3 regions of the Vibrio sp. QJM3NY_15 genome follow, and region 1 is predicted to be linked to each of the others. Evidence: predicted binding sites of a transcription regulator. Region 1 holds the regulator's gene; each other region holds the start of a gene.

What was found. The regulator MetJ, encoded in region 1, represses methionine synthesis genes. The targets are predictions, from matches to a motif close to TTAGACNTNTANANGTCTAA.
Region 2: metH (methionine synthase) is a predicted target of MetJ. The motif match lies at 3,485-3,504, and genes of this name have one in related genera.
Region 3: metE (5-methyltetrahydropteroyltriglutamate--homocysteine S-methyltransferase) is a predicted target of MetJ. The motif match lies at 5,508-5,527, and genes of this name have one in related genera.

The regions. Positions count from the first base shown of each region.
Region 1 is NZ_CM173517.1:3,352,514-3,359,997, forward strand. It holds gene AC3CKG_RS15120 (bifunctional aspartate kinase/homoserine dehydrogenase II) at 1-1,806, opposite strand, end outside; gene AC3CKG_RS15125 (O-succinylhomoserine (thiol)-lyase) at 1,809-2,990, opposite strand; gene metJ (met regulon transcriptional regulator MetJ) at 3,199-3,519, shown strand; gene AC3CKG_RS15135 (malic enzyme-like NAD(P)-binding protein) at 3,719-5,011, opposite strand; gene rpmE (50S ribosomal protein L31) at 5,346-5,564, opposite strand; gene priA (primosomal protein N') at 5,896-7,484, shown strand, end outside.
Region 2 is NZ_CM173517.1:315,710-323,193, forward strand. It holds rRNA gene AC3CKG_RS01465 (23S ribosomal RNA) at 1-934, shown strand, start outside; rRNA gene rrf (5S ribosomal RNA) at 1,033-1,148, shown strand; tRNA gene AC3CKG_RS01475 (tRNA-Asp) at 1,216-1,292, shown strand; tRNA gene AC3CKG_RS01480 (tRNA-Trp) at 1,353-1,429, shown strand; gene AC3CKG_RS01485 (cation:proton antiporter) at 2,104-3,384, opposite strand; gene metH (methionine synthase) at 3,553-7,230, shown strand; gene lysC (lysine-sensitive aspartokinase 3) at 7,346-7,484, opposite strand, start outside.
Region 3 is NZ_CM173517.1:2,318,225-2,325,708, forward strand. It holds gene AC3CKG_RS10340 (LysR substrate-binding domain-containing protein) at 1-169, shown strand, start outside; gene AC3CKG_RS10345 (hypothetical protein) at 459-707, shown strand; gene AC3CKG_RS10350 (septation protein A) at 818-1,384, shown strand; gene yciA (acyl-CoA thioester hydrolase YciA) at 1,579-1,977, shown strand; gene AC3CKG_RS10360 (YciI family protein) at 2,171-2,467, shown strand; gene AC3CKG_RS10365 (GspS/AspS pilotin family protein) at 2,469-2,864, shown strand; gene metE (5-methyltetrahydropteroyltriglutamate--homocysteine S-methyltransferase) at 2,971-5,319, opposite strand; gene AC3CKG_RS10375 (LysR substrate-binding domain-containing protein) at 5,599-6,510, shown strand; gene AC3CKG_RS10380 (DUF4250 domain-containing protein) at 6,667-6,867, opposite strand; gene AC3CKG_RS10385 (hypothetical protein) at 7,000-7,484, opposite strand, start outside.

The DNA of each region.
Region 1 (7,484 bases):
AATCGGTAAGCCAGCACCTACTGTCGCGTTGTACAACCAATGACGGCTGATCTTAGCGAAAGCATCTTGCACTTGATGGTAATACTCGCTTGATGCAGAACCTGCCACCTTGTTAGCCGAGATCAGGTGAATACCTTGTTGTGCGACTTGCAGGTATTTTGCTGCAAGCACAGGGCTCGCCGTGACATCTAAAACAACCGCTTCATCGTAGCCCTGAATAGAACCTAAACGTTCTAGCCAGTCGTTGCCGTTATTGGCAATCGCTTCGTCATCAAAGCGTTTACCAACTGAAGTCGCGTCAATGCCTTGGTCGTCGAACCAATAAGTTTGGCTATCAACCACCGCAACTAATTCAAAGTTCATTCCACGACGCTTTTCAAGTTCCGCTTTTTGCTCAGCAAACAGGCTTAACCAACTTGAACCAATGTTGCCCTTGCCACATAAAGCAATCGCAACACGCTTCTGCGCTTGGAACAATTGAGAGTGAATGCCTTTCACTAGGCTTGATGTTTCACTCTTACGAATCACAGCGACTAAGCTCAAGCCAGAGTTCGCTTCTGAGATGAATTCAACCGGTGAGCTCTTGAGCTGCTGGTAGAAACCGTAGCAATGGTTCGGGTTCTTAGTCACACCCGCACCTACCGCCGCAATCAGAGAGAAACCTTCTTTGAGCTTAATCTCAGCTTCAATCGCGTGGTCTTGTAGATATTCCAGAGCGCCACCAGCGATCTCTTCTGTGTAAGCAAGACGCAAGCAGTGCTGATCCGGTTCAAGTTCATAAGCAAGCGGCTCTAATTGAGCGCGCTTAAGCCCTTCAAGGACTTCACTCTCTAGACGATCGAAATCATGACCGTGACCAAAGGTCAGCTGCACGATAAGAACTTCATCTAAAGAGGTAATAATTTTTGCACCACGACCCGATGCCAGTACACGCTCTATCTGTGTAGAGCCAGCTTCTGGCTGATAGCTGCAGCGTAAGCTTAAATCCATAGCACTTTGAGCAACAGGCTGTAACGTTCGGCTATGAAGCACTGGAGCCGCTAAACGAGCTAACTCACTCGCTTCATCAAGGCGAAGCAGAGGCAGTAAACATGCATCCGAAACCAAGCGAGGGTCAGCGCTGTATACGCCTGCCACATCACTCCAAATCGTCACACGTTCAACTTCCGCCAAAGCACCAATCACAGTTGCTGAGTAATCCGAGCCGTTACGACCTAGCAGTACCGTTTCACCTTCAGTGTTTTGAGCCATAAAGCCGGTAATCACCACACGACAATGCGCATGCTGCGCTAGAGCTTCTTTAATCAGAGGATACGAGCGAGCACGGTCAACTTCAGGTTGAGCGCCCGCTTCTGCACGTAAAAAAGCACGAGCGTCTTGAGCAACTGCTTGTAAGTCATGCTGGCACAACAAAGTCGCCAACAAACGTGAAGACCAAATCTCGCCATGACCAAGCACTTGCGCTTTTTGTGCTTCGCTCAAGGGAGCAGTGAGCTCACCCAAAGCGGTAAATTCTTGTTGGATGGTTGCCGTTAGTTGAGAAGCGGCTTCGCCTTCAAGCAATGCTTCAATCAGTTCAAGTTGGAACTGACGAAGGGTTTGTAGGCATTCATGCGCAATACGACCATCTTTGTCGAGCGCTTCAACAAACTCAATCAAGCGGTTAGTTGTTTTACCCGCTGCTGATACAACGACTAAATCCGTTGCTGATGAGTATTCTCTAAGAATGTTGACTACGCGTTGGTAACATTCAGGATTCGCTAGACTGCTGCCACCAAATTTATGTAGCTGGCGAAAGGTTGCCATTATTAACCCTCCCCTTCAGCGATAAAGCCTTGTGTTCTTTCGAAAGCTTGCTTGAGATCGTCGATGAGGTCTTCTGCATCTTCAAGACCAACAGAGAGGCGCAGTAGTTGTTGAGAAACACCCGCTTCTGCTAGAGCTTCTTCGCCCATCGCACGGTGAGTCATCGACGCAGGGTGACAAATCAAGCTTTCAACACCACCCAGTGATTCAGCCAAAGAAAATAGCTCTAACTTATCGACAAAATATTTAAGTGCTTCAAAAGAGCCCGCGAACTCAAAGCTCAGCATAGAACCAAAGCCCAACTGCTGTTTCTTCGCGATCTCGTGACCCGGATGTTCAGGAAGGCTTGGGTGGTAAATTGTACCCACCAGATCTTGTTGTTGCAGAGCCGTCAGAATTTCACGTGAGCTTTCTTCGTGAACACGCATACGCGCACCTAGCGTACGAATACCACGTAGAGTCATATAGCTATCAAATGGTGTGCCGGTTGCACCAATACAGTTGCCCCACCATGCTAACTCTTCAGCGTGTTCTTCAGTTTTCGTCACCACAACGCCACCAATAACATCTGAGTGTCCATTGATGTACTTGGTGGTTGAGTGGATAACAAAATCAGCACCCAGCTCTAAAGGCTTTTGGAACACAGGCGTCAAAAACGTGTTGTCGACAGCAACCAGAGCACCCACTTCTTTCGCTTTGCGGCAAGTTTCTGCAATATCAACCACACGAACCAATGGATTCGATGGTGTTTCAATTAAGATCAACTTTGGCTTAAGCGCGATCGCTGCATCCAGCGCGGCTTGATCCGATTGATCAACAAACAGAACTTTGAAGTCACCTTTAAGTGAGCGTGTATTAAACAGACGGTAAGTGCCACCGTAGCAGTCGTGAGGTGCGATAATAAGATCATCGCCACCTAAGAAAGCAGAAACCCATAAGTTAAGCGCCGAGGTACCACAGTTAGTGACAACCGCGCCTTTACCAGACTCAAGCTCAAACAGTGCCGTTTCTAATAAACCACGGTTTGGGTTACCAGAGCGGGTATAATCGTACTTTGGCACTTCACCAAAAGCGGGAAACCCATAGTTAGTCGAAAGATAAATAGGTGGGACAACAGCATGGTGTTGCGTGTCTGACTCGATGCCAGTACGTACTGCGATGGTTGCTGGCTTCCGGCTGCTCATAGGTGCTTCCTTACAAGTTTTGCGTCTGAGAATCACAGCTGCTTGTCGGCATTTTGCGGCTGTGTTAGATATATGTTATTCACTTTACTTTCATAAACGTGAGACGTCAACACTTCTAGACGTCTATATGTCTTTGCTTATGGCAGTAAATCCCGCTAAAATCACCACTATTAATTTATTCTAACAACTAAAGTGATGAAGGTACGCAATGGCCGACTGGAATGGTGAATACATAAGCCCATATGCTGAGCATGGAAAGAAAAGCGAACAAGTAAAGAAAATTACAGTTTCTATCCCTCTAAAAGTGTTAAAGGTTCTTACTGACGAGCGTACTCGCCGCCAGATTAACAACCTACGCCATGCAACAAACAGTGAGCTACTGTGCGAAGCCTTTCTACATGCGTACACAGGCCAACCACTACCAACGGATGAAGACCTTCGTAAAGACCGTCCAGACGATATCCCTACTGAAGTGAAAAAACTGATGACAGAGATGGGTATCGAGTTCGAAGCGTTTGACGAAGAATAAAAACAACTCAGTCACTGCCTTCAATATTGATTCGCGATAACTGAACCCTATTTGTCACATCAACCACTATGCCCTCTATGACTGCGCAGTGAATGATAGACATAAAAAAACCGACTCCTAATGGGTCGGTTTTTTATTATTCTTTTTCGCTCAATAGAGCAACTGCTATAACAAGCTATTGAGCTATTGAGCTATTGAGCTATTGAGCCATGTAGTTAGCAGGCATCTCAATACGAGCCACGCCAGACTCAACCGCCGCTTCCGCAACAGCTTTTGCAACGCGAGGAAGTAGACGTGGGTCCATTGGCTTAGGAATGATGTAACCTGTACCAAACTCCAATGCAGTCTCACCCGCAGCAGCTAGTACTTCAGCTGGAACTTCTTCTTTTGCTAACTCACGAATCGCCTTAACTGCAGCTAGCTTCATCTCATCATTGATTTCGCTTGCACGCACGTCTAGTGCACCACGGAAAATGAATGGGAAACAAAGTACGTTGTTTACTTGGTTAGGGTAATCACTGCGGCCTGTACCCATAATTAGGTCAGAACGAACTTCGTGGGCAAGCTCAGGCTTGATCTCTGGATCTGGGTTTGAACATGCAAACACAACAGGCTTATCAGCCATCAGCGTTAGTGCTTCAGCTGGTAATAGGTTAGGGCCTGATACGCCCAAGAACAGATCAGCGCCTTCGATAACATCTTCAAGTGTGCGCTTATCAGTGTTGTTTGCGAACAACGCTTTGTATTCGTTTAGGTCATCACGACGAGTGTGGATCACACCTTTACGGTCAAGCATGTAGATCTTCTCGCGCTGAGCGCCACACTTAATCAGTAGCTCCATACATGCTACAGCCGCTGCGCCAGCACCTAAACAAACGATCTTACACTCTTCAAGTTTCTTGCCCTGAAGTTCGATCGCGTTCAGCATACCCGCTGCCGTTACAATCGCAGTACCGTGTTGGTCATCGTGGAATACAGGTACATCACAACGCTCGATCAGGCGACGTTCAATCTCAAAACAATCTGGTGCTTTGATGTCTTCTAGGTTAATACCACCGAATGTATCTGCGATATTCGCAACCGTATCAACGAACTCATCGATTGTGCGGTGTTTTACTTCAATATCGATAGAATCTAAACCAGCAAAACGCTTAAACAGTAGCGCTTTACCTTCCATTACAGGTTTAGAAGCAATAGGACCAAGGTTACCTAGGCCAAGAATCGCAGTACCGTTAGAGATAACAGCAACCATGTTGCCCTTACCTGTGTATTTATAGACGTTATCAACGTTCTGTGCGATCTCGCGAACAGGCTCAGCCACGCCTGGGCTGTATGCAAGTGCTAGATCTTCTGCAGAGTTTGCAGGCTTCGTCAGTGCTACGGCAATTTTGCCTGGAATTGGGAACTCATGATAATCAAGAGCTTGCTGACGGAATCGTTCTTGAGGCGATAATTCTTGAGAGGATTGGTCTTGGCGGCTGTCTTCAGACATAGGTGTAGGTTCCTAGGATATTATTATTTGGGGGATCTTGTTCATGTTAATAGATGTACTTCAAAGTTCCTAGGTGGTTAAAGCCTCTGTCTCATTAAAAAACGAGATTTCACTACTAATAAGACCAGTGAGCAGTTGAAATTACTATCGCTTGTTGAACTTTCGAGCGGATTTCTAGGGAAGCGTGATTCAGGGGAAAGTGTTGGAGCTAAACTCAAATCGACAGCCTATCGTCGAGATAAGCGAAGAGTGTTATTAAAGTCAGGGGTTTCTCAAATTTCAGGCAACAAAAAAGGACACCGAAGTGTCCTTTTTCATGTCTAAATAGCGAGAATTACTTCTTGCTAGAAAGAGCACCGAAACGCTTGTTAAAGCGATCTACACGGCCGCCTGTATCTACGATACGTTGCTTACCAGTGTAGAATGGGTGACATTTGTCACATACGTCTAGGTGAATACCATCTTTACCTAGAGTAGAGTTGAATTCGAATGTGTTGCCGCAAGAACAAGTTGCTGTTACTGCTTTGTATTCTGGGTGGATTCCAGCTTTCATGGGATAACCTCAATTAGGCCGTGTCGCCATCCGATTCTAAGCCGGACACCACACGTTGTTAAAAAATAAAATAAAGACACCGCAGCATCACTAAAAAGCGATAAAGCCATACCTTTAAGGCGCAGTATAGTAATGAATCTGTGAGGTAGGATCAACTGATTTGATACATTTTTCACCAACACAGTCCTTAAACCCTCTATTAAGCGTTATTTTCTGGCTCCAGTAGCATTCAAGCCTCAAGTAAGCTCTGTCATCTAAACTGCTCCTCGAATTTAACGCCCTTATCCATTAGACTGTTCGCTCTCGTCAACTCAGATAAAGCCGTCCCTTTATGCGTCCAATGATTGCCCGTGTGGCACTGCCTGTTCCACTCGACAAGCAGTTCGATTACAAGATTCCTAGCCACCTATTTCCGATTATTGGCGGTCGAGTCTCTGTGCCTTTTGGACGACAAACCTTAACCGGTATCGTGACGGCTCTGGTTAACGAATCAGAATTCGAGCTCGACAAGCTCAAGCCTATTAAAGCCTTATTAGACAACCAACCCGTTTGGCCTGAATCGGTCTACTCACTCTTGGTATGGTGCAGTCAATTCTATCAGTACCCACTGGGCGAAACCTTGGCTAACGCTCTGCCTAGCGCTTTACGAAAAGGCAAAGCTGCCGATTTCGCAACGCTTGTTGAATGGCAACTGACCCCATCAGGTAGAGATCAACTGATGCAAGGCTTTGGTCGCGCAGTCAAACAAGCCAAAGTCATGCACATGCTTGAACACGGCGCAGTTCCTCATCAAGAGTTCATTGATGAAGAGGTGGGCAGCGCAGTACTGAAGACGTTGGAAGAAAAAGGCTGGATTGAGTCGGTAGAAAAAAAACCGAAGCGCAAGCCATGGCCAGTGGAACTCGAAAACGACCAAGACAAGCCAAAACTCAATGCAGAGCAAGCCATCGCAATTGCGACAGTAAACAGCCAAACCGATTTTGGTTGCTTCTTGTTAGAGGGTGTCACAGGTTCGGGCAAGACCGAGGTCTACCTGAATATGATCAAGCCGATTCTCGACCAAGGCAAGCAAGCGTTAGTCTTGGTACCTGAAATTGGCCTCACTCCACAAACGATTAACCGCTTTAAGCGACGCTTTAATGTGCCTGTTGAGGTTATCCACTCTGGATTAAACGATTCTGAGCGACTCAATGCATGGCTATCAGCCCGCGATAAGATTGCTGGCATCGTGATTGGTACCCGCTCGGCTCTATTCACGCCGTTTGCTGATTTGGGCATTATCATTGTTGATGAAGAGCATGACGCCTCTTATAAACAGCAAGATAGCCTGCGCTACCACGCTCGTGATGTCGCGATCATGCGTGCTCATAAGGCGCAAATCCCAGTGGTTCTAGGTTCGGCTACACCGGCTTTTGAAACGCTGCACAACGCCCAGATAGGTAAATACAGCTATCTCACCCTCACCTCACGCGCTGGTGTCGCACTGCCGACCACCAATAAAGTGTTGGATGTTAAGGGGGAATATCTGGAAAGTGGCTTATCTGCGTCGTTAATTGCAGAAATGCAAAGACACTTAAAAGCGGGCAACCAAGTGATGCTGTTCCTCAATCGCCGCGGTTTTTCCCCAGCATTGATGTGTCACGACTGTGGTTGGACTGCCGAATGTAAACGCTGCGATGCTTACTACACCTATCACCAATACAGCAATGAAATGCGCTGCCACCATTGCGGCTCGCAGCAGCATATCGTGCACAATTGCCAAGGCTGTGGTTCAGCTAACTTAGTGACGGTAGGTGTCGGCACCGAGCAACTTGAAACGCAACTTGGTCAACTATTCCCTGAATACAAAACCATTCGTATTGACCGCGATAGCACCCGTCGTAAAGGCAGCCTAGAAAGCGCGTTAGAATCGATTCGTAA
Region 2 (7,484 bases), 610 kb from region 1:
GGCGTAATGATGGCCACGCTGTCTCCACCCGAGACTCAGTGAAATTGAAATCGCTGTGAAGATGCAGTGTACCCGCGGCTAGACGGAAAGACCCCGTGAACCTTTACTACAGCTTGGCACTGAACATTGAACCTACATGTGTAGGATAGGTGGGAGACTATGAAACCGCGTCGCTAGATGTGGTGGAGTCGTCCTTGAAATACCACCCTTGTAGTTTTGATGTTCTAACGTCGGTCCCTGAATCGGGATTACGGACAGTGCCTGGTGGGTAGTTTGACTGGGGCGGTCTCCTCCCAAAGAGTAACGGAGGAGCACGAAGGTGGGCTAAACACGGTTGGACATCGTGTGGTTAGTGCAATGGCATAAGCCCGCTTGACTGCGAGAATGACAATTCGAGCAGGTGCGAAAGCAGGTCATAGTGATCCGGTGGTTCTGAATGGAAGGGCCATCGCTCAACGGATAAAAGGTACTCCGGGGATAACAGGCTGATACCGCCCAAGAGTTCATATCGACGGCGGTGTTTGGCACCTCGATGTCGGCTCATCACATCCTGGGGCTGAAGTCGGTCCCAAGGGTATGGCTGTTCGCCATTTAAAGTGGTACGCGAGCTGGGTTTAGAACGTCGTGAGACAGTTCGGTCCCTATCTGCCGTGGGCGTTGGAAAATTGAAAGGGGCTGCTCCTAGTACGAGAGGACCGGAGTGGACGAACCTCTGGTGTTCGGGTTGTCATGCCAATGGCATTGCCCGGTAGCTAAGTTCGGAATCGATAACCGCTGAAAGCATCTAAGCGGGAAGCGAGCCTTGAGATGAGTTTTCCCTGGCGCTATAAGCGTCCTAAAGGGTTGTCGTAGACTACGACGTTGATAGGCAGGGTGTGTAAGTGCTGCGAGGCATTGAGCTAACCTGTACTAATTGCCCGTGAGGCTTAACCATACAACACCCAAGGGGTTTTGTGGACTCAATAGAAAGACCAGACCTTGAATGAGTTTGAAGAGAGACTTTTAAATCAGTTTTCCGAATTTTAAAATTTGCTTGGCGACCATAGCATTGTGGACCCACCTGATTCCATGCCGAACTCAGAAGTGAAACACAATAGCGCCGATGGTAGTGTGGGGTTTCCCCATGTGAGAGTAGGACATCGCCAGGCTTTAAATTAAATCTTTAGGTTGACCGACCTGGAGATATGGACGCTCACTTAGTGAGTTGACCACTGCGGAGTGGTAGTTCAGTTGGTTAGAATACCGGCCTGTCACGCCGGGGGTCGCGGGTTCGAGTCCCGTCCACTCCGCCACTTATTCGATAACCTCGCCTAGTGCGAGGTTTTTTCGAATCTGAAATAAGATAAAGTTTTAGGGGTGTAGCTCCAATTGGCAGAGCAGCGGATTCCAAATCCGCGTGTTGGGAGTTCGAATCTCTCCACCCCTGCCATATTTAAGGCTCTAGCAGAAATGCTAGAGCCTTTTTACTTTCTGAATCTAATTACGCCATTAGCAAAGCAGCGGATTCTCCGGCTTACCAAAATAGCGCGTGTTGGGAGTCTAAACTTCTACTCCTGCCACATACAAAGCCTCAGCAGAAATGCTATGGCTTTTTTACGTCTGTTGCTTCTTCGAAGCAATGTTGGGAGAACTAGGCGTCCTCCTAACTTGCCAGTCTGGTTGAATCTCCGGAGTGCCGACTCAGTCCTCCTCTGGCATATTTAAGGATCTAGACTGCACGTCCCGGTAGAAATACTAGACCCTTCTTGCTACTGCATCAGATGTTTTATAGATAAGTTTCGGTTCTAGAACATTGGTGTGCGAAGCTTTAACTCTAATTACAATTCCTCTTCGATCGTGGTTCTCTTTCTACACTTTATTATGCTTTCAATGCTTCACTTGAAAAGAGGGCCATGTATCTTTACTCGAATGTACTCAAACTGGTGGTTGCTTGTTGGCTAGTTTGGGAGCATTAGGTACAACAAAGAGTCGTGATTGCATAAACAGTCATGACGCTTAAATATAAAGGGGGCAACTTGTAGGATAGAGAGACGTGCTTACCGATGGACACAGGTACAAAAAAGGCCGCTTATACTAAGCGACCTTCGATTATATTTTTCGGTGTTAATCCAATTCTTTCTCAGCTTGTTTCGCTTTCTCTATCATAGGAGTAATTGTCGAACCTTGAACTAATATTGAGAACACAACAACAGCGTATGTCATGACAAGGATAATCTCTTTAACATCAATTGACTTGTCTTCAATAACCCAAATGCCTGAAGGGATTGAAAGTGCCATTGCTAGAGCTAGACCACCACGCAAACCGCCCCAGGTCAGGATCTTGATTGACCAAGGGTTGTAAGTTCTAAAACGTTTAAATCCAATATAAGACAAGAAAACACTTAGGTAGCGTGCACTTAGTACTAGAGGGACTGCGAATGCCATTAAAATCCAGTCTTCTTGGTGGAATTTGAATAACAGCATCGACATACCGATCAATAAGAACAATACGCCGTTTAAGAACTCATCGATTAACTCCCAAAAGTGATCTAGGTGATCCTCACTCTCTTTCGAGAATCCAATAAAGCGAGTCCAGTTACCAATCATGATACCTGATACCACCATCGCTAATGGTCCTGATACATGTAGAACTTCAGCAAATGCATAACCAGCAGTTGGGATGCCTATAGTTAATAGCAACTCCATTGAGTGATCATCGGTATTGCTGATTAGGTAGTGGAATACCAGACCTAAAACAAAACCGTAAACGATGCCGCCAATCGCCTCTTGGACAAATAACATTGTCACACTACCAACTGTCGGAGCCTCTGTTCCGAATGCAATGGTAAAGAGTGTTACGAAGATGACTAGGCCAAAACCGTCGTTGAATAGAGATTCTCCCTCGATTTGAGTAGAGATTCGTCTGGGAGCATCGAGTTTCTTTACTATGGCTAATACGGCAATTGGATCGGTTGGAGATATAAGAGACCCAAACAGTAAGCAATAAATCAGGTCAAATTGAATACCGATAAATTGACAAAACCCATAGAGCACAAATCCAATAAAGAAGGTTGAAAACAGTGTTGCACCTAATGCTAATACAGTTATTTCCCACTTCTGATCTTTTAAGTTTGGTAGTTTAATCCCCAAGCCGCCCGCGAAGAGTAAGAAACCTAATATTCCTTTCAGGAGGAAGTCTTCAAAGTTGATGCTGGCAACTGTCTCTGAGGCGATGTCTGCCAATTGGAACCAATTGTTTTGTCCTGCAATGATAATCAATAGAGATAACATCATTGAGCCAGCTGTAATGGCGATGGTTGTCTGCATTTTACCAATTTTGGTATTCACGAAAGCAATAAGCATGGCTGCAGCGGACAAGAAGCATAAGGTGTAATAGACCGACATTGGGATTCCAATATGTAACAAAGTATGAAAATTAATTTTCGTTGTCTCATGCTTAAATAGCAAACACTTTTTGTCATAGCTTAGTAATCAATTTCCTTTTTTAGACGTCTAGACTCCTTTTTAATGTGTGATAGGATGGAGGGATAATTAAAGGAATGAGGCTGTACCGTGGGAAGTAATGTAAGGCAAAAGATTGAGGCTCTGTTAAAGCAACGAATTTTACTGATTGATGGTGGCATGGGTACCATGATTCAGGATTATAAATTGGAAGAGCAGGACTATCGTGGTGAGCGCTTTGCTGATTGGCATAGTGACTTAAAAGGTAACAATGACCTTTTGGTACTTACACAACCTAAGCTTATCAAAGGTATCCACACGGAGTATTTGGAAGCAGGTGCAGATATCCTCGAAACCAATACCTTTAATGCAACAACCATTGCTATGGCCGACTATGATATGGAAAGTCTTAGCGAAGAAATTAACTATGCTGCTGCTAAACTGGCTCGAGAAGCGGCAGATGAATGGACAGCGAAGACGCCAGAGAAACCTCGTTTCGTGGCGGGTGTTTTAGGTCCAACTAACCGAACTTGTTCTCTCTCCCCAGATGTTAATGACCCGGGCTATCGTAATGTGAGCTTTGATGAACTTGTAGTGGCTTATTCTGAGTCGACTCGTGCTCTTATCAAAGGTGGGTCAGACCTTATTCTTATCGAGACTATCTTCGATACACTTAACGCGAAGGCATGCTCTTTTGCCGTTGAATCAGTCTTTGAAGAAATGGGTATCACTTTACCAGTTATGATCTCCGGTACTATCACCGATGCATCTGGTCGAACGCTTTCCGGACAAACGACGGAAGCATTCTACAACGCCCTTCGTCATGTAAAACCAATCTCGTTCGGTTTGAATTGTGCATTAGGCCCAGATGAATTGCGCGAATATGTCGGTGAGATGTCTCGTATCTCCGAGTGTCATGTTTCTGCACACCCTAACGCGGGTTTACCTAACGCATTTGGTGAGTATGACCTGTCTCCAGAAGATATGGCTGAACACGTCAAGGAATGGGCTGAAAGTGGCTTCTTGAACTTGATTGGTGGTTGTTGTGGTACGACGCCAGAACATATACGCCAAATGGCAAAAGCTGTTGAAAGTGTAACGCCGCGCCAATTACCAGATTTACCCGTCTCTTGTCGTCTCTCTGGTTTAGAGCCATTGACGATATCCAAGGAATCTCTGTTTGTTAACGTGGGTGAGCGAACCAACGTTACGGGCTCTGCTCGCTTTAAGCGCCTTATTAAAGAAGAGCTATATGATGAAGCTTTGAGTGTGGCTCGAGAGCAAGTTGAGAACGGCGCTCAAATTATCGATATCAACATGGATGAAGGGATGCTAGACGCTGAAGCGTGTATGGTTAAATTCCTAAATCTATGTGCATCTGAGCCTGAGATCTCGAAAGTACCAGTCATGGTCGACTCTTCAAAATGGGAAGTTATTGAAGCGGGTCTGAAATGTATTCAGGGTAAAGGCATCGTCAACTCTATCTCATTGAAGGAAGGGAAAGATAAGTTTGTCGAACAAGCGAAACTGGTTCGCCGATATGGTGCAGCGGTTATCGTGATGGCGTTCGATGAAGTTGGCCAAGCTGATACTCGAGAGCGTAAGGTTGAGATTTGTACTAATGCCTACAATATTCTGGTTGATGAAGTGGGTTTCCCACCTGAAGATATTATTTTTGACCCGAATATTTTTGCTGTGGCAACGGGTATTGATGAGCATAATAACTATGCGGTCGATTTCATTGAAGCGGTAGGAGACATCAAACGAGACTTACCTCATGCAATGATCTCTGGTGGTGTATCTAATGTTTCATTCTCATTCCGAGGTAATAACTACGTTCGTGAGGCTATCCACGCAGTATTCCTATATCACTGTTTTAAAAACGGTATGGATATGGGTATCGTAAATGCTGGGCAATTAGAGATTTACGATAATGTGCCTGAGGATTTGCGTGAAGCCGTTGAAGATGTGGTTCTAAACCGCCGAGATGACTCCACTGAGCGCTTGCTAGACATCGCGACTGAATATCTAGAACGTGCAGTGGGGAAAGTTGAAGATAAATCTGCTTTAGAGTGGCGTACCTGGCCAGTAGAAAAGCGCTTAGAACACTCTTTAGTGAAAGGTATTACCGACTTTATTATTGAAGATACCGAAGAAGCTCGTGTTAATGCCTCCCGCCCTATCGAGGTGATTGAAGGCCCATTAATGGATGGCATGAACGTGGTTGGTGACCTCTTTGGTGAAGGTAAGATGTTCCTTCCTCAAGTGGTGAAATCTGCACGTGTTATGAAGCAAGCAGTAGCCCATCTAGAACCATTTATTAATGCAACCAAAGATGTTGGTGCGACTAACGGAAAAATCTTACTTGCGACCGTAAAAGGTGATGTTCACGATATCGGTAAAAACATTGTGGGCGTTGTCTTGCAGTGTAACAACTACGAAATTATCGATTTAGGCGTGATGGTTTCATGCGAAAAAATCCTTAAGGTCGCTAAAGAAGAGAACGTCGATATCATTGGCCTTTCGGGTTTAATCACTCCTTCATTGGATGAGATGGTTCATGTGGCTAAAGAGATGGAGAGACAAGGCTTCAAACTGCCTCTTCTGATCGGTGGAGCAACCACATCCAAAGCGCATACAGCCGTTAAGATTGAACAGAACTACTCTGAGCCTGTGGTCTACGTAAACAATGCTTCACGTGCGGTGGGTGTATGTACCTCATTGCTATCTAACGAATTGAAGCCTGCATTTGTCGAGAAGTTGGATATTGATTACGACCGTGTGCGAGATCAGCACAATCGTAAGAAACCACGTACCAAGCCTGTTACGCTTGAGCGCGCTCGAGCTAATAAAGTGGCGATTGATTGGAGAGCTTATACGCCGCCGGCCCCCGCTAAGCCTGGAGTGCACATCTTCAATGATTTTGATGTTGCGACTTTACGTCAGTACATCGACTGGACTCCATTCTTTATGACATGGTCGCTAGTCGGAAAGTACCCTGCAATTCTTGCTCATGAAGAAGTGGGCGAGGAAGCGAAACGCTTATTCAAAGATGCGAATGATTTATTGGATCGAGTACAGAAAGAGAAGTTACTTGAAGCTCGTGGGATGTGTGCGATGTTCCCTGCCAACAGCGTTGGCGATGATATCGAAGTGTATACCGATGAATCTCGTACTGAAGTGTTAAAGGTTTTGCACAACCTTCGTCAACAAACCGAGAAGCCAAAAGGTTTTAACTACTGTTTGTCTGATTATATTGCTCCGAAAGATAGTGGTAAAGCGGACTGGATTGGTGGCTTTGCGGTGACTGGTGGTATAGGTGAGCGAGAGCTTGCTGATGAGTACAAAGCCAACGGTGATGACTACAACGCAATTATGATCCAGGCGGTTGCTGACCGATTGGCTGAAGCGTTCGCTGAATACTTGCATAAAGAAGTGAGAAAGGACATTTGGGGCTACTCGCCGGATGAGGATTTGTCTAATGACGATTTGATTCGCGAGAAGTACCAAGGTATTCGTCCAGCTCCGGGTTACCCTGCTTGCCCAGAACATACCGAAAAAGGTACGTTGTGGGAGTTGATGGACGTTGAAAAAGCGATCGACATGTCACTAACCACGAGCTACGCAATGTGGCCTGGTGCTTCAGTGTCTGGTATGTATTTCTCACATCCTGATGCTAGATATTTTGCAATTGCACAGATTCAACAGGATCAAGTGGATAGCTATGCCGACCGTAAAGGTTGGGATATGTTGGAAGCTGAGAAGTGGTTAGGTCCAAACATTAACTAGTTTGAATCTATGACGAACTTTGATTCGTAACGTAAAAAAGAGAAAGGGTTGCTTAATAGCAACCCTTTTTGTATCTGTAATTTAGTTATTTATCTGTCGATGATAAACGGACTATCTATTCAAATAACTCTTGATGAAGTTTTTGAATCGCCAACTTAGACACAGATTCATCTAGCAAGAAGCATAGGTTGTGTGGGCTTGCTCCGTAACAAATCATACGTAGGTTGAAATCTTCTAGAGTGCCGAATACCTGC
Region 3 (7,484 bases), 1.0 Mb from region 1:
TGGGATTGCGATTGGTGACATCACTCTCGCCAAGCAAGACATCGATTTAGGGAGATTGGTCAAGGTTAGTGAAGGAAGTGTATTTTCTGGCAACGGTTATTTTTTACTGCAACCTAAAAACCGTCAAAACCCTTCCCTATCAACACTGGTTGACTGGCTTGTTGATTAACGGCCTATCAAAGTTACCAAGTCAGAACCATCAAAGCTTGAGTAGCTCGTCATAATGAGAATTTTACGATTCTCAAAATAAAACTATTTCCCGGTAGCTACGTATTGGTGTTTAGAGATTAGAACGGACGTTTATTTAACTAGTTGAAAAGAAAATTAATTCAACTTTTTACGTCAGAAATTCTATCCCAATGGATAAAATGGCATTCGAATTGCTTTGTCATAGATAACCCAACCAATATACAGCAGGTTGCATCAATAACATTGCAGCTTGTCACGGAGGATAGGCTATGACCTTACAAAGACATACATATTACGGCTTGATTCACCACGGAATTAAAACCTTATTAATGGATAGAATTGGCCACTTCACAGAACGCGAATATCACGAGTATCTTGATCTGACGACCGGGAAATCAACGTGTTTTGCGATGAGTGAGCAAGAGCTTGAAAACACTTTAGACACGTTGAAGAGTGAGGGCTACCTTGAAGATATCAAGAAACTGATCCCACGCTACCAAACATCGTCGATGCGGTGACAAGGAGTTCAAACAAAATAGTTCTGCAGCCAATTGTCTTGGGCTATTTAGCATCGAGGCAATTTTGGTTAGACTGTCTGCAACTCAACTAACTGGATACTCAGTGCCACATGAAGCAAATTCTTGATTTCATTCCTCTCATTATTTTCTTTGCGCTTTACAAGATGTACGACATCTACACGGCTACCGGTGCATTGATTGTTGCTTCCGCAGTACAAATCGTTTTGACGTACATCATCTACAAGAAAGTAGAGAAAATGCAGATCATCACATTTCTGATGGTTGCCGTATTTGGTGGCATGACCATCTTCTTGCACGACGACAATTTCATTAAGTGGAAAGTGACCATAGTTTATGCATTGTTCGCTATCGGCCTGACCGTCAGTCACCTAATGGGCAAGTCAGCGATTAAAGGCATGCTGGGTAAAGAGATCTCTCTTCCGGAAGCGGTGTGGGGCAAGATCAGCTGGGCTTGGACTTTGTTCTTTACTCTATGTGCCATTCTCAACGTTTACGTTGCTTTCAGCCTACCCTTAGATGTTTGGGTAAACTTCAAAGTGTTTGGCTTACTGATCGCTACTTTTGCATTTACCTTGCTAACAGGTGTCTACATCTATAAGCATTTGCCAAAAGATCAGCAGAAAGAGTTAACGGATAAAAATACCGACGAGAAGTAACCCTAAGGGATGAGTCCCCATCCCCTTTTTGATACAATCATTATCAATATGCGATTTAACAGTGGCCAATGATACTCGTGATCATTGGCCACTGATTGTTTGTGTTCGGTGAATACGTTAAAGAACGACCACCGCGAGTCCCGCAAACACATCTATTTAAATTTAAAACAATCAATACCATTAAGAGTACAACAATGACTATTCAATCAACTTTGAACCCGATTGGTTCTTTACTTCTTCGCACTTTGGCGATGCCCTCTGATACCAATGCAGCAGGTCAAATATTCGGTGGTTGGATAATGTCTCAACTGGATCTGGCTGGCGGAATATTGGCTAAAGAGATCTCAAACGGAAAAATAGTCACCGTGTCAGTATCAAGCATCGAATTCAAACAGCCAGTGTCGGTTGGCGATGTAGTCTGTGTCTATGGCGACTGCACCAAGATTGGTCGTAGCTCGATGAATATCGACCTAGAAGTATGGGTTAAGCCGGTACTTGATCACGGCATCGGTGACCGCTACAAGGTGTGTGGCGCGACATTCAACTACGTTGCAGTAGACGAAAGCGGTAAACCTCGCCCAATCAACAAATAGTCCTTCGGCGACCTTATCTCTCTCAAAGGTCTTTAGTCATTTCGATTAAAAATGCTAAAGACCTTCTCACTCTGCCGCACCATTTCACAATTTCTTATCATTAGCTCTTCCAATACCCATTAGTTCGCGTAAATTAGCCAGATAACTAATTTAATCGCTCTAATTCAGTGAAGTAACATAAGGATATCTCAACATGTGGTACGTGATTTTTTCTCAAGACGTCGAAAATTCATTAGAAAAACGCCTAAGTGTTCGCCCACAACATCTAGAACGCCTACAAACACTTCACGATGAAGGTCGACTTCTAACAGCAGGTCCAATGCCAGCTATCGATTCAGATAACCCTGGTGAAGCGGGTTTCACAGGTTCTACTGTGATCGCTGAGTTCAACTCTTTAGAAGACGCACAAGCATGGGCTGACGCAGACCCGTACATTGATGCTGGCGTCTACCAAAACGTCATTGTAAAACCATTCAAGAAAGTATTTTAACGTGAAAAAATGGATTATTGGCTCACTGGCAGCGGTTCTGCTTGCAGGCTGTGCTTCAAGCGAGCAAGACAAACAAAGACAGCTTGAAATGATGGCACAACACCGTGCTGGCGTTTTATCTGCTGGCCTGCCGATTGAGTATGGCCCACTGTCAGTCATGCGTGTACTTGCGAAAAACACCGTGATTGAGATCATGATGATCTACAACCAAGATGCAAAAGGTGCTAAGCCTTTAAACCAAGTTGTAGATATGAGTGTGAATAGCTACTGCACCAACTCAGAAGTAAGAGCAAACCTAGACATGGGCTTGGCTTACAACATCAAGATTCGCAACACTCGCGGACAATTGATGGTTGAGAAGCTGATCAGCAAAGATACTTGCCAGAGCAGCAGCTAGATTCGATATTCGAACAAGCATTAAACAAAAAGGCCTCGCATTTGCGAGGCCTTTTTTGTAGTTCATCGTGGATTAGCGGGTAAGCAAACCCTAGTATTAGTTATGCTCAAGCTTCTGCGGCTTCCCACTCTTTACGCAGTGTCTTAGTCGCCGAAACTAAGTTAGTTAGTGCTGCTTCTGTCTCTGCCCAGTTGCGTGTCTTTAATCCACAATCTGGGTTTGCCCACAAACGTTCTGCTGGGATTTTTTCTGCCGCTTTCTTAAGTAAATCCACAATCCACTCTTCTGAAGGAATGTTCGGCGAGTGAATATCGTAAACACCGGGGCCAATCGCATTCGGGTAGTTGAACTCTTCAAACGCTTTCAGTAGTTCCATGTTCGAACGAGAAGTCTCAATGGTAATCACATCGGCATCTAGCGCAGCCACTGAATCAATGATCTCGTTGAACTCGCTGTAACACATGTGTGTGTGGATCTGAGTCTCTGGCTTGGCACTCGCTGCTGAAATCTTAAAAGCATCCACTGCCCACTCTAAGTATTCGGCATGGTCGCGCTTTTTCAGCGGCAAACCTTCGCGAATAGCAGGCTCATCAATTTGAATAATGTTAATGCCTGCGTCTTGCAAATCCGACACCTCATCGCGCAGCGCAAACGCCAATTGATTGGTGATCTCTTTACGCGAGATATCTTCACGTGGGAATGTCCAACACAAGATAGTGACAGGCCCAGTAAGCATGCCTTTCATCTGCTTTGAAGTCAGAGATTGAGCATAGGTAGACCATTCCACCGTCATCGGTTTTTCACGCTCAATATCCGCCACCACAATTGCTGGTTTCACGCAGCGAGAGCCGTAACTTTGTACCCAACCAAACTTAGTCGTTTGGAAGCCGGCTAGGTTTTCTGCGAAATATTCCACCATGTCATTACGCTCAGCTTCACCATGCACAAGCACATCTAAATCAAGGGCTTCTTGACGTTTGACCGCATCCGCAATGTGACCTTTTAGTGCGTTGGTGTATTCCGCTTCACTCAATTGACCAGTGCGGTAAGCACTACGCTGAACTCGGATCTCACCTGTTTGTGGGAATGAACCGATCGTTGTGGTTGGTAACAGTGGTAAGCCAAGAACTTCAGACTGATGCGCCGCACGTTCTGCATAAGGCGCACTTCGATCTGCTAACGCTTTAGTAATGGTATTAAGGCGCTCTTGTACCTGAGGCTTATTCACATGAGTCGCACTCTTACGAGCAACAATTGGTTGGCTGTACGTCTCACACGCTAAAATGGCATTATGATCGCCATCTAACGCAGCCCCCAATAAACTCACCTCGGTGACTTTCTGTTTTGCGAAGGCAAACCAACTATTCACTTCTTCGCTGAGCGAATCTTCTAACTCTAAATCCACTGGGCTGTGCAGCAGCGAACATGAACTTGCCACCCACAGTTTGTCTCCTAGCTTCTCTTTCACTGGCTGTAGCAGCTCCAGCTGTGTGGCCAAATCAGCACGCCACACATTGCGACCGTTAATCGCCCCTGCAGAAAGTACCCAATCTTCCGGTAACTTGTTTACCACTTCATCAAGTTGCTGCGGTGCTGCAGCCAAGTCGATGTGTAAGCCGTTGACAGGCAGTTCTACGATTTTATCTAGCGTGTCAGTCACCGAATCAAAGTAAGTGGTAAGCAGCAGTTTCACATCGCCTTGAATCACTTGATAAGCCAACTTGAATGAATCAGCCCACTTAGTCTCAAGTTCCAGAGATAGAATGGGCTCATCGATTTGAACCCACTCAACACCCAGCTTGGCAAGTTTAGCCAAAATCGCTTGATAGGCAGTAAGAAGGCGAGGCAATAGAGTTAAGCGATCAAAGCCCTCTTCCACTTCTTTGCCTAAGTACAGATATGACAGTGGGCCGAGAAGTACAGGCTTAACTTTGTGTCCTGCTTTTATCGCTTCGTTCACTTCGTCAAACAGTTGTGGCCAGCTCACCTCAAAGGTGTCGCCTTTACTGAACTCAGGAACAATGTAGTGGTAATTGGTATTGAACCACTTAGTCATGTCGGAAGCAGCCGAACTGTCTTTAGTGCCATCATTCGACGTATGCGTACCACCGCAGCAAGTAGATTGAACTTGAGATTGACCACGACCAACGCGGAACAAGGTATCTAAATCAGGGAAAGCTTTTTCATCTTCAGAACCACCAGCATGGCGTTTTGGCACGTGGCCTAGAAGTAATGTCGTTGTCAGAACATGGTCGTACCATGCGAAGTCACCCGCAGTTGCAAAGCTAAGATTCGCGTCAGCTTGTACATTCCAGTTACGATTTCTTAATTCGCTGCCGAGTTGCTTGAGCTCAGATTGATCGATTTCACCGCGCCAGTATTTCTCGAGCGTGAATTTGAGTTCTCTTTTCTCGCCGATACGTGGGTAGCCAAGAATATGCGTTGTTGTCGTCATGAGTCTTTTCCTTATTCGATAATTTTAATTTCCGGTCAGACTGCCTTTGATGATTTCACTTTCCCACAAAGGCGTCTGGATGGCTAAACTATCTCCTTAATCCGATCTATGGACAACGTCCAAATATTCATCTTGTTTATTAATAATATTCATCTTGAATCATCCAAAGATGAACAGTTTAAATCCATCTGGACATCTAGACGTTTACAAAAGATCAAAAACACCGTAGGGTGATTATTAAGAAATATTGAATTGGCTTAGGGAATATGAGGAATACTCATGATAGAGCTTAAACACCTTCGAACATTGACCACCTTGAGAGACAGCGGATCGTTAACAGCCACTGCGACCTCTCTTCACCTGACTCAGTCGGCGCTTTCTCATCAATTGAAAGACCTTGAAGCGCGTATTGGCGGTCAGCTTTTCCTGCGTAAAACTAGGCCAGTGAAATTCACCTCTGAAGGTGAAATCTTGCTTAAGCTCGCGGATGAGATACAACCAAAGATTGCTAAAGCAGAGAATGAGTTGGCGAGCCTGAAAGAGGATGTGAATGGTCGGTTGCACATGGCGATCGAATGTCACTCATGCTTCCAATGGCTAATGCCCGCTTTGAAAGAGTACCAAGTTGCTTGGCCAAGCGTGACGCTAGATTTCTCGTCAGGGTTCGGCTTTGAACCTTTACCGGCTTTGATGGCTGGGGAATTGGATTTGGTGATCACCTCAGACATTCAGCCGCGTTCAGAGGTCCATTACGAACCGCTCTTTGATTTTGAGATGCGTTTAATCACCGCTATTAACTCCCCTCTGGCGGAAAAACCAAGCATCGATCCGCAAGATCTTAGCGATATCACGATGCTCTCTTATCCAGTTCAAAAGCAGCGTCTTGATGTTGTGAAGCACTTTTTGCAACCGGCAGGCGTAGAGCCGAAGAAATGGAAACAAGCAGACAACACATTAATGTTGGTGCAAATGGTATCAGCAGGTCTAGGGGTTGCAGCCTTACCTAATTGGGCGATCAGTGAGTTTTCAAGACAAGGGTTAATCGCTAGTAAACCATTGGGCAACGGACTTTCAAGACGATTGTTTGCTGCGGTAAGAAACTCTGAGAAAGACAAACGTTATCTGCAGGCTTTCTTTAGTACGGCAAGACAGCAGAGTAAGAGTCACCTAGATGGGATTGAGGTCGTTTAAGTGATTCATTACTGGGTGAGTTCAAGCCTGTGTGAAGCATAATAAGTAAACGCCAGAAACAAAAAAAGTCACAGATTATCTGTGACTTTTTTATTACCAATACCGACAACAGGCAATGAGTGTTAATTCACGATAGAAGAAACTCTCATTGTGAGCTTATCTTGAGTAAGACTTGAACTGATTCGTCAGTGGGTCGTATTGATAGCCAAGCATATCGAGCTTACCGACGACACTTTCTATATCCATTTCATACATGCTGACCAGCTCTTCAAAACTATCGCATTCCAAACGAAGCTTTTCGTTGACGATCCCGAGCAAGATAATGCTATCGAAACCTTTGACGTTGCTTAAATCCATCCTGAACTCCTAACGAACACACGATTAGAATTAAGTTTAGAACGCTTACCAGCCGCGTGCTTAAAAACAGATCACACTTCTTTCGCTAGCACGGAATTTATCGACTAAAAGTTTCACGAGCTCGACAACCTCTTACAACGCCCAAACCGGTGTTAAGCCAATCACTGACGCTAATAACATCAGCAATGCTATCGTTAACTGCAACTTCTCAGGTGTTTTGACAAACAGCAAATGCCAACACCAAACAACGATAGAAGAGATAAGCAAAGCAAAGCTAAACAACAAGGTTGAAATAACAGGTTCTAGTTGCGCTTCAGACAGTGAATAAACATTAATCACGGTCGCCAACACCACCAGCATGCCACTTAATACGCCCACAACAGGCAGAACGCGGTGAAATGCTTGTAAGCGCGTTCTTGCGATAGTCAGCAGTAAATGTCCGAAAGAAGCACCCAGTAAAGCCACCAGCAACACAGTCGCAATAATACCGACGGGTTTTACCTGTTCGCTTGCTTGAATAGCAACGTATGACAACGCCAAACCACACGCAAGATACATCACCCAGATAGGGCCTGAATCACGTGTCTTCTTAGTTTGAACTTGAGAATAGAAATAGA